DNA from 2 places in the Nesterenkonia aerolata genome. Region 1 is predicted to be linked to the other one. Evidence: riboswitches for the same ligand, from Rfam matches in the RefSeq annotation. Region 1 holds a riboswitch; the other holds the start of a gene.
The links. Region 1 has a riboswitch for thiamine pyrophosphate ahead of RIL96_RS05645 (ECF transporter S component). Riboswitches for the same ligand answer to the same signal wherever they lie in the genome.
Positions count from the first base shown of each region.

Region 1 (7,261 bases):
ACCGGGACGGTGAACCTGGCTGATCTGGCGCTGAAGCTGGGCGAGTTGGAGAGCCACGTGCAGCTGCTGCTGCATGTGATGCTGTTGGTCGCCTTCGGCATCAAGGCCGCGGTCTTCCCGCTGGCGTTCTGGCTGCCGGACTCCTACCCGACGGCGCCGGCGCCGGTGACCGCCGTGTTCGCCGGGCTGTTGACCAAAGTGGGCATCTACTCGATCATCCGCACGGAGACGCTGCTGTTCCCCGGCACGCAGCTGAACACCGCGCTGCTGCTGGTGGCGCTGCTGACGATGATCGTCGGGATCCTCGGGGCGTTGGTGCAGAGCGATATCAAACGTATGCTCTCCTTCACCCTGATCAGTCATATCGGCTATCTGGTGTTCGGTCTGGCGCTGTCCTCCGTGGTCGGGATGACGGCGACGATCTACTACGTGGCCCACCACATCACGATCCAGACCACGTTGTTCCTGGTCACGGGGCTGATCGAGCGTCGGGCCGGGTCCTCGAACGTGGACCGGCTGGGTGGTCTGGCGAAGCTGTCCCCGCTGCTGGCGATCCTGTTCTTCGTCCCGGCGATGAACCTGGCCGGCATCCCGCCGTTCTCCGGGTTCATCGGCAAGATCGGTATGATCCAGGGCGGTGTCGCCGAGGACACCTGGGTGGCCTGGCTGCTGGTGGCTGGAACTATCGTGACCTCGCTGCTGACCCTGCTGGCAGTGGCCCGCATCTGGACCAGGTCGTTCTGGCGGAAGGCCGAGGACGCTGAGGACCCGGATCCGCTGCTGCTGCCGAAGACTCTGGAGCACGGGCGGGCGGCGAACCGCCGATTGATGCCGATGAATCTTGTGGGGCCCACGGTGTTCCTGGTCGGGCTGACTGTGGCCTTCACAGTGGCCGCCGGGCCGCTGATGGCCTTCTCTCAGCAGGCGGCCCGGGATATGTATGAGCGTGCGCCGTATCTGGAGGCCGTCCTTGGTGAGGAGCGGGTCGACGGCGTGCGGGAGGAGCTGGTGGAGATCGCCTCGCAGGTGCCGGACTTGGAGACCGACGACGACGGCGTCGAGGACTTCGCTCCGGTCACCACGAACACCGAATCGGACTCCGGTGCGGAGAGCTACGGCACCGATGAGGAGGGCAGTGACCGATGAGGCGTCCGAAGACTCCGCTGAAGGCTGAGCTGCCGCTGATCGTCTTCCTGGCCGTGCTGTGGATGGCGGCCTGGCAGTCCTTCACCCTGGGTACCTTCATCCTGGGACTGGTGTATTCGACCATCATCGTCCGGGTGTTCTATCTGCCGCCGCTGCGTGGTTCGGGGCGGTTCAACCCGCTGTGGGCGTTGGTGTTCTCCGTGCGGTTCTTGTGGAAGATGACGGCGGCGTCGTTCCATGTGGCGCATCTGGTGTTCACGCAGGGGCCGAAAGTGGGCGGGTCGATCACCTCGGTGCAGCTGCGCAGCCACGATGACTTCATCGTCACCTTGGTGGGGCACGCGCTGGCGCTGGTCCCCGGTTCTTTGGTGCTGGATGTGGACCGCACGACGGCGACGCTGTACCTGCACTGCCTGGACGTCCGGGATGACGATGATGCCGAGCGCATCCGCCGTGATGCGCTGCGCACGGAGTCCTTGATGATCCGGACGTTGGGGAACCGTTCTGATCTCGCGGTGGTCAAGGCGGAGAAGCGGTTGGGCCGGGTCAGCGGGCTCTCCCGCGATGAGCGGGGGCGGCCTGTGGAGCGCCGGCATCGTGCGCAGAACGGCGATACTGCCCAGAACGGCGGAGGTGGTGAGCGCTGATGCTGCTGGACTACGCCTATTGGATCACGCAGTCGCTGCTGGCGGTGGCGATGCTGTGCGCGGTGTACCGGGTCTTCCGCGGGCCGTCGGTGCTGGACCGAGTGATCTCGGTGGATGTGCTGCTGATCGTGGTGGCGTCGATGTTCCTCACCGATATGGTCATCAATGATTCCCAGGATTACATCGTCTTCGTCGTCGGTACTGCGGTGATCGGTTTCATGGGGGCGGTGGCGATCGCCCGGTTCGTGGCGGTTCGTCGGCCGGAGAGTTGGCAGACCGGCAGCGACCCGCAGGCTGACCCGGGGTTGGGCGGTGCGGTGATGGCGCATGAGCCGGAGGCGCCGAGCACCTCGGAGGAGACGGCGGTGCGCCGGATGCTGCAGGATGATGGGTATGCCGCGCCTGAGCTGCAGGACGCTGAGGAGGTGGCGGACCCGCCGGAGGGGCAGCGCAACACCTCGTGGTTCCAGGCGTTGGCGCGGACCCGGGTTGCCCAGCAGCGGAATTCCGGGGCCGCGGACTCCGACGGCGAGACCGGGGGCGGCTCCGGTGAGGCGACGGAAGAGGAGCGTGGCTGATGCTCGCAGTCGATGCTGAACTGATCCGAGAGATCATCGTGGCGGTGCTGCTGCTGGTGGGCGGACTGATGTCTCTGGCGGCCGGTGTGGGGCTGCTGAGATTCCCGGATCTGCATTCGCGGATGCACGCGGCGACGAAGCCTCAGGTGCTGGGTTTGCTGGCGCTGGTACTGGCCTGCGCGGTGACCTGGGACAGCTGGCCGTGGGTGGGGATCGTGATCTTCGCCTGGATGCTGCAGCTGCTGACGGCGCCGGTGTCTGCGCATATGGTGGGCCGCGCCGGGTATCGGACGAAGCATTTCAAGCCGGAGCGGCTCACCGAGGATGAGCTGGCTGCGGCGGTGGACCGGATCAACCGGTCGGACAGTTCGCGGAAGGCCGCCGATGATCGGCGGGCCATCGACGGCCCCCGCGCCTGACGGCTGTGGTTCAGACCTCGGACTGTTTGCCGTAGGCCTGCTTGATCTTCTCGCGGCCGACCTTCGCCCCGCGCTGCGAGAGCACCTGCACGGTGGCCGAGATCGCGGCGGAGGAGATCGCGAAGACCAGCGCCTTCTTCAGGGTGAACTCCTCGTCGTCGCCGTGCTTCGGCGCTTCCTCACCGGTGGCCTGACGCCAGGCGAACTCGAAGGCCTTCGTCGCGATGATCCCTCCGGCGATCGAGATGCCGGTGCTTAGCGCCTTGTCCAGCAGCTTGTCCATGAGACTCCTTCAGCAGGTCTGTGATGTCCACGTGCATGTCCGTCACCAGCCTAGCCCAGGCAGCCTCGAGCCCCACCTCATCTGGCCCTTTTACTCCCTGATCGGTGCGCCGCACACGGTGGGCTACACGAGGCGGGAAGGCGGTGGGAAAATCGCTGCTGTGGCAGGTGGTCTCCGGGGCGGCACGATGACGTCAACCCGGCGTCTATGGTGCTGCACGGGTGGGGTGAGGACGCCTCGAAGGATCTGGGCCATGTCTTGGACTGGATCAGACGCGGACCGCGGGTCTCTGCGATCGCGTCGGCGACCAGCGGTTTGGCCTGCTTGCCGGGCTGCTGGTGGTCAGCGGTCCCGCAGGCTGAGCCTCCGGGGATCGACGGGAGGGGTGATCACCCGTCGACGGAGCAGTGGGAGGGCATGCTCACATGTACTACTGTGGTGCACGTCATCCAGAGACACGACAGGGGAGCGCGGACGCGCTGAGAGTGGGCCCCAACGGCCCTGACCCTCGAACCTGATCAGGTTAGGACCTGCGCAGGAAGTCGAGCAGTCTCCACGGACGACGAGGTGCGATGCAGGCAGACGGCTCGCACCCGTTGACTTCGTGCTCCTTCGTGCTCGCCGCACGTCGACAGGAGCACCATGAGCACCAGCGCACATCGGACGACATCGCCGCAGACGTCCCCCAAGACGTCACCCCGACGGCTGCGGTGGTCGGTTTCTGACATCGTCGTGGCCTCCACCCTCGCCGTGGCCTGTGGGGTCATCTTCTGGGGTTGGAACCTCAGCTACCACCTGGTCTCGAACCTCTTCGTCGCCTACCCGCCGGCCGCCACCCTGGTGCACGGCATGTGGCTCTTCCCCGCCGTGCTGGGCGCGCTGATCATCCGCCGTCCCGGTGCCGCCCTGTACTGCGAGATGGTCGCCGCCGTCGTCTCCGCTCTGCTGGGCTCCCAGTTCGGACTCACCGTGCTGTCCTCCGGGTTCGTCCAGGGCCTCGGCGCCGAGCTGATCTTCCTGCTGTTCCTCTATCGCCGTCACACAGTCGACGTCGCCATGCTCGCCGGTGGGCTGTCCGGATTCTTCGGCGGAGCGGTCTACCACTGGGTCATCCCCATGTACGCCTTCGCGCCGTTCGAGACCTTCGTCCACATCGGCTGCTTCGCCCTCTCCGGAGCGGTCATCGCCGGCCTGCTGACCTGGTGGGCGGTCCGCGGACTGGCCCGGACGTCGGTGCTGGGCCCCCTGGCCTCCCGGCACGCCCATCGTGAGTCGGTCACCCTGCTCGGAGCGCGACGACGATGAGCGCGAGCCTGAACGATTCGGTGCGTACGACGGCCCGGGGTGCCGCGCTCCGGGCGACCGAGTGGACCTACCAGCACCCCGAACGGGACGCCCCCGCCGTGGCCGGGCTCGATCTGCACATCGCCGCCGGCGAACGGGTGCTGATCGCCGGGGCCTCCGGAGCCGGGAAGACCACGTTCCTGCATGCGGCCGCCGGGGTGCTCCACGCCGACGAGGCGGTGTCCTCCGGTTCGCTGCTCATCGACGGCGTCAGCCCCGAGGACGCCCGTGGGCGGGTGGGGTTGGTCCAGCAGGACCCGGAGGCCCAGGTGGTGCTGTCCCGGATCGGCGACGACGTCGCCTTCGCCGCCGAGAACCTCTCGGTGCCGCGGGAGGAGATCTGGGGGCGGGTGCGGGAGGCCATGGCGCTGGTCGGCCTCGGCGCCGGGCTCGAGCACCCGACTGCGCAGCTCTCCGGGGGACAGAAGCAGCGTCTCGCGCTGGCCGGGATCCTGGCGATGCGTCCCGGGATGCTGCTGCTCGACGAGATCACCGCCCACCTCGACCCGGACGGGGTGGCGCAGATCCGCGACGCCGTCGTCGACGTCGCCGCATCCACCGGCGCCACATTGGTGGTCGTGGAGCACCGGCTCGAGCCGTGGATCGATCACGTCGACACGTTGATCGTCCTCGACTCCGGGTCAGGGGTGCGCCGTCGCGTGCCCGCCTCCGCGCTGCGGGAGGACCCCCATCTGCGGGCCGAGCTCGTCGAGCTGGGACTCTGGGTGCCCGGCCACGACCCTGCCGCCGCACTGCCGGCCTGGCGGCGGCCCGCGACGGGCGGACCGCTGCTCATCGGGGAGCGACTGGCGGTCTCACGGACCCCGCCGCGGCGCAGCTGGCGCCGCACCCCGCCGCCGACCCCGGTGCTCGACGGCGTCGACGTCGCCCTGCACCGCGGGCAGGCGCTCGGGATCGTCGGCCGTAACGGCGCCGGGAAGTCGACCCTGCTGCTCAGCCTCGCCGGCCTGATCCCCGTACACGGCGGCAGCCTACGGGCCTCGGACGCGCTGAAGGGGGAGCACGGCGCCGAGCTGGCCGACTCACCGGACCGGTGGGGATCGACGGAGCTGATCACTCGGATCGGCACCGTGTTCCAGGAACCGGAGCACCAGTTCGTCCGCGGCACCGTCCGGGAGGAGCTGGCGCTGGGACTCCGCCGGGCCGATCGGTCCGTCGCCGACGAGCCGGACACCGATCAGCGGGTCGAGGAGATGCTGCATCGGCTGCGCCTGGACCACCTGGCCGATCAGAACCCGTTCACCCTCTCCGGCGGGGAGAAGCGGCGGCTCTCCGTCGGGACCGCGCTGATCTGCGCGCCGGAGATCCTGATGCTCGACGAGCCCACCTTCGGGCAGGACGCGCACACCTTCGCCGAGCTGGCGATCCTGCTGCGCGAGCACCTCGATCGGGGCGGGACGGTGGTGGCGGTGACCCACGAGGACGCTTTCCTCCGCGCGCTCGACGGAGAGGAGTTCGACGTGAGCCCGCGCGACGAGGCGCGTCCCGAACACAACGACGACGCTCCTCGCTCCAGCGGCGCCCCCATTCTCTCCGGGGTGCGGTCGGCGGCCTGGTTGGGCCGGCGGAACCCGCTCGGGAAGCTGGCCGCGGTGCTGCTGGTCACCGGGGCGCTGGTCTCCACGATGGACTGGGTGAGCTCGATCGTCGTCGTCGCGGCCTCGTTCGCGCTGCTGCCTGTGGCGGGGATCCGGGTCGGGCAGTTCCTGCTGCGGGTGTGGCCCTTCGCCGTCGGCGGGGTGCTCATGGTGTGGTCGACTGCGCTGGCCGGCGAGGATTCCGGGGAGGTCCTGCTGGACCTGGGGTACGCGCAGGTCAGCGAGGGATCCCTGGAACTGGGCGTCGCGCTGGGCGTGCGTGCGTTCGCGATCGTGCTGCCCGCGGTGCTGGTGTTCTCTACGACTGACCCCACCGATCTTGCAGATTCGCTGGCTCAGGACCTGCGGCTACCCGCCCGGTTCGTACTCAGTGCGCTCGCGGGGATGCGGCTGCTGGGTCTGCTTACCCAGCGGTGGACGACCATCGGTCACGCCCGGCGCGCCCGGGGGATCACCGCCGACCGTGGGGTCGCGGCACGGCTGCGGGCGTTCGGGTCCCAGTCGTTCGGGTTGCTGGTCTCGGCGATCCGCACCGCGACGCGCCTCGCTGTGACCATGGAGTCCCGCGGATTCGGTGCAGGGACGCGCAGCTGGGCGCGGCCCTCGACGTGGCAAGCGGCTGACGCGTGGGTCGTCCTCGGCGGGGTGGGCCTGGCCGGCGCCGCCCTGGCTGCGGCGATGTTGGCCGGGACCTACAGCTCAGCGTGGTGAGCGGCGTAGGCTGGGCGCATGCGGATTGCAGCAGCACAGATCGTCACCGGCGAGGACACCCAGCAGAACCTTGAGCTCGTCCGCGAGTGGACGGACAAGGCCGCCGAGGCCGACGCGCAGGTCGTCGTCTTCCCGGAGGCCACCCACCGGCAGTTCGGCCACAACCTCACCTCCATCGCAGAACCCGTAGACGGCCCCTGGGCGCAGGCGGTGCGGGGGATCGCCGAGGAGGCGGGCGTTGTCGTCGTGCTGGGCATGTTCACCCCGGCCAGTCCCAGCGCGGAAGGCCGGCAGCGGGTGACCAATACGCTGCTCGCCGTCGGCGTGGACTCCGCCGGGAACCGGATTGATGCCTCCTATGACAAGATCCACCTCTATGACGCCTTCGGCTTCAAGGAGTCGGACAGCGTCGCCCCCGGGGAAGCCACGGCGAGGATCGACGTCGACGGCGTCCGCCTAGGTCTGGCCACCTGCTATGACGTACGCTTCCCCGCATTGTTCACCGCCCATGCCC
Region 1 covers NZ_JAVKGR010000004.1:128,507-135,767, forward strand. Annotated here, with positions in the region: gene RIL96_RS05620 (Na+/H+ antiporter subunit D) at 1-1,146, shown strand, start outside; gene RIL96_RS05625 (Na+/H+ antiporter subunit E) at 1,143-1,793, shown strand; gene RIL96_RS05630 (MrpF/PhaF family protein) at 1,793-2,371, shown strand; gene mnhG (monovalent cation/H(+) antiporter subunit G) at 2,371-2,790, shown strand; gene RIL96_RS05640 (DUF4235 domain-containing protein) at 2,801-3,073, opposite strand; TPP riboswitch at 3,526-3,631, shown strand; gene RIL96_RS05645 (ECF transporter S component) at 3,716-4,378, shown strand; gene RIL96_RS05650 (ATP-binding cassette domain-containing protein) at 4,375-6,747, shown strand; gene RIL96_RS05655 (carbon-nitrogen hydrolase family protein) at 6,766-7,261, shown strand, end outside.

Region 2 (7,261 bases), on a different contig from region 1:
GGCAGCCGCTGAGGCTGCCGAGCGTGAGGCCAAGGACCTCGAAGAGTTCCGCGCCCAGCAGGCCGAGTGGGACCGAGAGAGCCGGCAGTGGTTCGACAGCCTCATGGCGAAGGCGCCGAAGGAGCCGGAGACTCCCGAGGTTGAGACGCCGCAGGTCCCGCAGGCTGAGGCTGAAGAGCCTCGCGTGGATGCTGTCGAGGCGGAGCGGCCTCAGGCCGGGGACAGCAAGTGGTCCAAGCTCAAGGAGCGCGACAACGAGCGCACGGCACCGGAGCCGGTCGAGCAGGCTGTGGCCCCCATGCCCCGGGAGCCCGGCCAGGAGGAGGGTCTCCGCGCTCTCAAGGGCGGGGATCTCAGGGACCGTGAGGTGCTGGCTGTGGCTACCGAGCTCGAGGATGGCTCAGCGAACGTCGACTACCAGCTGCGTCACGACGATCCGGTTGCGAAGGATCAGCGCGGTCTGCATCTGATCGCCAAGGACGGCAAGGCCGTTCGGGCGAAGCTCTCAGCGGAGAAGTACCAGAAGCTGCAACGGCTGGCCGGGGACAACCGCACTGAGGCCGAAGGTAAGCAGGTCTACGCCCTGCAGGCGGATCTGCGGCCACGCGATGCTGGCTACGTCCCCAGCTACGACAGTGCGAAGGCATCCGAGCACAAGGTCGGTGCCGACGTGCTGGGCAAGCAGCGTGCGGCCGAGGATCGGGCTCGTGAGCAGAGCCCCGAGCGCAGCAGGGAGGCGTATCAGCAGGCTCGCCAGAGGCTGGTCGCCAAGGAGTCCTCACTGCAGAAGAGCTCCGAGCGTGAGTCTCGTGGGCTGGAGAGGTGATGAGCATGGCGATGAGTGCCGAGACGAAGCGCCGGCTGTACGTGAAGCACGGGATCGGCCCGGGGAAGGAGGAGATCCAAGCCAGGCCGAAGACCGATGCGGATCGGATCAGGGAGCTGGAGCGCGAGGTGGAGAGCCTCAAGCGACTGGTTCATGGCGAGCACCGGATCAGGGCCGGCAAGCGCAGACCGTTTGGAGATAACTGGCTCTTCGTAATTGAGGGTGTGGATCAGTGATTCCAGGACACGGCGTGGCGCTGCCCGGATAGACGTCGAGGTCTTCCGATGATGGAAGTTCTCGCACACTCCATCCGAAAGACCTCGACGTGTCCAAGCCTACTTTCTCATCTCCTGACCTCACGACATTCTGCCGACTCGACTCCCTCGACCTCAATTACGAAGAGCCCGCAAACTCGGCGTGTCCTGGCACACCGCGAACTCCGCGATCCTCGCGCAGGGACATCGACTGCTGATCGACGACCCGACCCGGTTCGACGGGGTCAGCGTCATTGGTGTCGACGAACACGTCTGGCGGCACACCAGGCACGGTGACAAGTACGTCACCGTCATCATCGACCTCACTCCCATCAGCCAGAAAGCAGGCCCGGCACGCCTGCTCGACATGGTGCCCGGACGGTCGAAACAGGTGTTCAAGCAATGGTTGAAAGCCCGACCGAAAGACTGGCGTGATGGCATCGACGTCGTCGCGATGGACGGATTCTCCGGCTTCAAAACAGCCTCCGTTGAGGAACTGCCCGAGGCTGTCGAAGTCATGGACCCGTTCCACGTCGTCAAACTCGCCGGTGATGCCCTCGACGAGGTACGCCGCCGCATTCAGCAGGAGACCACCGGGCATCGCGGACGAGCAACAGACCCGTTGTATCGGGCGCGCAGGACTCTGCACACCGGTGCTGATCTGCTCACGGCCAAACAGCAGGAGAGGATCGTAAGCCTCTTCGCCGACGCCAACTTCACCGCCGTCGAAGTCACCTGGGCCGTCTATCAAGACATTGTGAGCGCCTACCGAACCAACGACGGCAACGAGGGCACAAAGCTCTTACAATCAGTCATCGACGATCTGACGACGAATCTGCCGACAGGACTGGTCGAGCTCAAACGGTTAGGACGGACTCTGAAGCGTCGAGCTGCTGATATCCTGGCGTTCTTCACCCGACCGGGAACGTCGAACGGGCCTACTGAAGCGATCAATGGCAGGCTCGAACATCTACGCGGGTCAGCGCTGGGGTTCCGCAACCTCACGCACTACATCGCGAGATGTCTGCTCGAGTCCGGTGGCTTCAGACCAGTTCTACACTCTCAATTACGATGAGCCGGTTTAGTGCTACTCCGTCATGTTGAGTACGTCGATCGGTACGGTGTCTTGGGGATGGAATAAGTCGAGATCGACAGTCACCAAAACACCCGGATCGTCACGGCACCAGCGTGAGCATCAGATACGCAACAGGCTTGGTGACCTGCGGGTGATCAGATTCGAGGAGAACACGTTCGGTAAGGCTTGCGTGTTCCGTGCGGACCATATATAGCACGGTCATCGCCCTGCGGGCGCCCCCATTGTCGACGCTACCGGTCTGTCCCACAGGAGACGGTGGCCTTCCACGCACATGCCACTGGCGATCCGACGTCCCCATCCCACGGTTTTGCTCGCACCCGGTGATCGCACCCAGGAACACGTGCGAGATTGTCTCGTGCTCCGAGGAGGGCTGACATACTGCGGGAGTATGTCGCTGCGGGTTTCTGTTAAGCTCGTGGCACTCTAGACGTTGGCTAGCACCTTCGATACAGTGTTCAACGACACGGGGTGCCCGAGAATGGGCTGAGATTACACCCGAGAACCTGATCGAATTAGCATTCGCGAAGGGATGTCAGTGCTCTGATGGGTCACATCTTTCGGCTCCGGTGGAGTGGGTGAACGCCAGGCCTCATTCTTGTCGCACGACCGTGTTCTGATCTCTTCTAGTCGCTTCTACACAACGTCGGAAAGGACGAGAGGACACTATGAGCCAACGATTCAGTCAAGAACTTCTCGAGACCAACCGGGAGACCTGGGAGCAAGCCATTAACCACCGGTTTGTGACCGAGCTTTTTGAAGGCTCTGTTGATGATGAGGTCATGGCCGGGTATCTGGACCAAGACTACCGCTTTTTTGAAGCCTTCTTGCAACTGCTTGGTGCCGCTATTACCACCGCAGATCGCCTCGAAGCACGGTTGCGCTACGCCAGTTTCGCTGGGGAGATGGCTAACAGCGAGGACACCTACTTCCAGCGGGCCTTCGAGGCTTTGGGTGTGAGCGATGAGCTCCGCGCTGCTACTCCGGACACCCCGAGTGCAGCCGGATTCTGCGATCTGATGCGAGAGGCTGCCGCGTCTCAAAACTACAGTGCCGTTGTGGCGGTCTTGATGGTCACCGAATGTCTCTACCGGGACTGGGCGGCCAAAGCCCCGCAGAACCGGCCCGAAAGCTTTATCTATCACGAGTGGATCACCCTGCACGATAACGCCGATTTCCTGGACTTTGCGACGTTTCTGGAACAAGAGGCGGACCGCTCTGGGGCCCAGGATGCCCAGACTGCTCACGACTACTTCCGTCGGGCGGTGGAGCTAGAACTCGCTTTCTTTAATGACACCTACACATACCCGCTGAACGGAATTCACGCATGACCTTGTTCCACGACCTTAAAGAGGCCAATCTTGAGGTATGGCAGTCCTATACCCGCCACGAATTTATCCGCAAACTCGCTGATGAGTCCCTGGAATTGGCAGCGTTCCAGCGCTATTTGATTCAGGACTACCACTTTTTGATTCACTTTGCCCGAGCCTACGGTCTAGCCGTGTACAAACAGACCACCTTGGAAGGTATTCAGCACTCCATGGACGGGCTCAAGAATATTGTCTGGGAGACCGGGTTACATACCTCGATGACCGCTGAATGGGGTATTAGCCCAGAGGAGCTCAACGCCACGCCCGAGGATCTGGGCACGGTGGCATACACCCGCTATGTGATTGACACCGCGGTGACTGGCACCCTGCTTGATTTGTACGTGTCGCTGTCTCCGTGCCTGATTGGATACGCCGAGATTGGCGCCGAAATCGCCCACGTATTGGAAGATAATCCAGACCACCCATATCGGCAATGGATCGAAACATATATCGACCCGCAGTTCGTTAAGGCCTCGGAAGAAGAAATCAAGAACCTCGACACGCTTGCCGGTGAGGGGCCGTTGTCTGAACAACGCTTTGCCGAGCTGTCACGGATCTTTGCCACGGCCTCGCGTCTCGAGGCAGAGTTCTGGCAACAAGCGCTGTGAACAACACTGTGACGCTTAGGCTCGCATGGCCATGTGATGGACAGGTCCGTGTCCGGTCTGCGGAGCGTAGGAGAGTTCCCATTCTGCTCCAGCGGCCAGGGCACGGGTCAAGTCGGTCTGCCCTTGACCAATGGCTGAAGACAGCGTGCACCCGGTGCCGTGGGTATTGCGGGTCGTGACGCGGGGAACCTTCAAGGAGTGCGCCGCACCGTCAATGACCACGACGTCGGTGATTTCTGGATCGTTATGGTCCAAGTGTCCGCCTTTGACTATGACCGCTCGTGGCCCGTGCTGGGCAAGAGCATGGGCTTGCCGGGCCATGTGCTCGAGTGTTTCGGCAGGTGATTCACCATGTCCAGAGCGGCATCATCGTCGGAGAGCGTGTCACCGCTGGTGGCCACCAGCACCGGGTCCAGCACGATCACACCAAACCTTGTGTGAGGCTCGGCAATGATTTTCGCGGTGGCTTCCACCGTTGCGGCAGAGCCGAGCATCCCAATTTTGGTGGCATCAACCGGAAGATCATCGAGCACCGAGGCGATCTGGGTCCGGAGGCCCTCCTGATCTGATCGCGTTCAGTTGTGGTGGCGGTGACGGGATAAGAGCCCTAGCGGCCAGATAACTGCTCATGCCACGGGTGTGACCCGGGGTGGTGAGCCCAGCAATCAGCAGCCGATACATGGATAGGTGATCGACAGTGGCACAGACCGAAACCCCGCTTCAGCAGCGGATGCGCCAGCAGCAGGGCGATGCGGAGTTCTCTCGCAACGTGAAGTCTCAGGCCGAGCAGCACCGGCTGATGGAGCAGCTCAACGAGCAGCAGCGTCAGCAGGAGCGCGACCAGGAGCGCCAGCTCCAGGAACAGGAGCAGGAAGCTGCCCAGCGCGAGGCCGCGGAGCAGGAGCGGCTGGCCCAGGAGGCCCGCGAGGAGCAGCAGCGTGAGCAGGAGATCGCAGAGCGCGAGGCTGCCGAGATGGACGCTCGTGAGACTGAGCAGGCCGAGCGGGACTCCCGGGAGGCCTCAGAGCGTGAGGAGCAGGAGCAGTCTCTGGAGCGCGAGGAGCAGTCCCAGCAGCAGGAGCAGGAGCGTCAGCCCTCCTCCCGCGAACTGTTCGCCAAGCAGGCCGAGCGTTCGCGCCAGGTCTCGCAGAGCCGAGGCATCGGCCGGTGAGCGGCAGATCCTCCTCGAATGAGAAAACCCCCGGAGATCTGGTCTCCGGGGGTTACTCGTGTGCGGTGAGGATCACTCCTCGAAGAAGTCGTTCGAAGCGGTCATGGACGGATGCTCACGGCGATGTTGGTGGTCTCTGCGTCGATCTCGTCGTGGTCCTCGGCGAAGCTCTCGAGGTGATCCTCAGCCTCCCAGGCGAGGTCGAGACGGTCGCTGCTGGAAATGCCGAGGTCATCGGAGTACAAGGTGAACTGGACTCGGTTGTCAGCTTCTCGGTATTCAGTCTCGATGTCGTCAGCGGTGATGCTGTAGCCCTGGTCGCCGAAGAAGCTCACCAGCTCCTCAACTCCCTCTCCTTCCAGCAGCTGAGCGTCCGCAACGGAGTCTTCTTCGTCCCGGACCTCCTGCTGCTGGTCGAGCCACTGCTGGTGACCCTCATCGTCCATGGGGAAGCTGTGGCTGTCAGGAGCGCCAGTGGCAAGATGATCTTCGTACACAGCGAGTCCAGCCTCAGCAAGCTCCTCCTCATCGAAGTGCTCGTCGTAGACGTGGTAGGCGAGGTCTCGGGCGAGGTCCTCATCAGGAAGCTCGCCGCTGCTGTCGACGGCGTAGATGTGGAGGCCAGCGATGGGGCCGTCAGCTTCAACATCCCGCAGTGTCTCTACGCCGATCGTGTCCAGGGTCTCGGGCTCTGTGCCAAGCCGCTCGTGCTCGGTGACGAGCTCCATATCCGCGTCGTTGTCCTCGATCCAGGTCTCGACGGTGTCGCGGATGTCCTCTTCGAGCTCAGCGTGTTTCTCGTCCTCTTCGGAGCCCTCCTCTTCAGCCTCCTCCTCGGTGCCGTTCTCTTCCGTCTCCTCGGCTTGGTTCTCCGGCTCCTGGGCCTCGGTCTCCTGGTCCCCGTTGTCATCGCCGCAGGCAGTCAGTGCCAGCAGTGCTGCCAGGGACAGGCCGGTGATGGTCTTGGTGGTCTTCATGGGTTTAGTTCCTCTCGGTTCGGCTCGAGTCAGCGAGCGACCCAGTTACCGTTGGAGTCGTACTCCCAGCCGTCCACGCCGGGGGCGTAGAGGGTGATGTTGCCCTCGGAGTCGATGCTGGCCTCAACCTGGGCGAAGGTGTTCTCGCCGGTGGTGAAGCTCATGCGGGTCCAGCTGTCAGGAGCGTTGCTGGCAGCTTCGTCGTAGAGCTGCTGGTAGCCCTCGACGACCTCGCCGTCGTCGTCTAGGGCATCATCGGGTGCGTTGATGGCATCCTCGATGGTCATGTCCTCGACTTCAACGGTGGGGAAGCGCAGGGTGATGACTCCGTCGCAGTCGAGGTTGTAGGTGAAGGTGCTGTAGTCCTCGGAGAATCGTTCCTCATTAAGGGCATCCTTGGACTCACGACCCAGCAACATGGAGTAGGTCTCGACCTCGGGGCGCTGCTGCAGGTAGAGGCCCTCGTTCTTCCCCTCAAGCTCGGCCAGAGTCTGGATGTCCCAACCACTATCCTTGTGAGCGAGAGCGGAGCCGGTGGTCCCGGAGAAGTTCGCAGCCATGAAGCCGGTGCTGGCGATGCGGCTGTCCTCCGGCTGATCGGGAACGTTCTCGGAGTAGACGTGGGTGGCCTCCATGGCGCACTTGCCCGGCTCGTCGCGCTCTGCGGCTCGCAGGGTCACAGAGTCCAGAGTCCGGCTCTCCGCGTACTCCGGGTCGCTCTCCAGCAGCTCGTCGGGGACCTGGATGGTCACCTCGTCGTAGGGACCGTGGTTGGACTCGGTCATGGGGGCTTCGAAGTCGAAGACTTCGGCGGCGGTCTCTTCGCTGTCGTCTGTGTTGTCCTCGCTGCCGTTGCTGGTGTCGTTGTCGCCGTCGCCGCAGGCGGTCAGCGCCAGCAGTGCGGCTAGGGACAGGCCGGTGATGGCTTTGGGCGTGTAGTTCATAGTCATGGGCGCTCGCTC
Region 2 covers NZ_JAVKGR010000006.1:5,403-12,663, reverse strand. Annotated here, with positions in the region: gene RIL96_RS06615 (relaxase/mobilization nuclease domain-containing protein) at 1-826, shown strand, start outside; gene RIL96_RS06610 (hypothetical protein) at 838-1,062, shown strand; partial or broken gene RIL96_RS06605 (ISL3 family transposase) at 1,223-2,155, shown strand; TPP riboswitch at 2,631-2,723, shown strand; gene RIL96_RS06600 (TenA family protein) at 2,842-3,504, shown strand; gene RIL96_RS06595 (TenA family protein) at 3,501-4,151, shown strand; partial or broken gene thiD (bifunctional hydroxymethylpyrimidine kinase/phosphomethylpyrimidine kinase) at 4,167-4,684, opposite strand; gene RIL96_RS06585 (hypothetical protein) at 4,849-5,322, shown strand; gene RIL96_RS06580 (hypothetical protein) at 5,424-6,299, opposite strand; gene RIL96_RS06575 (hypothetical protein) at 6,329-7,249, opposite strand.
Region 2: linked by a shared signal. The riboswitch ahead of RIL96_RS06600 (TenA family protein) and the one ahead of RIL96_RS05645 (ECF transporter S component) in region 1 are both predicted to bind thiamine pyrophosphate.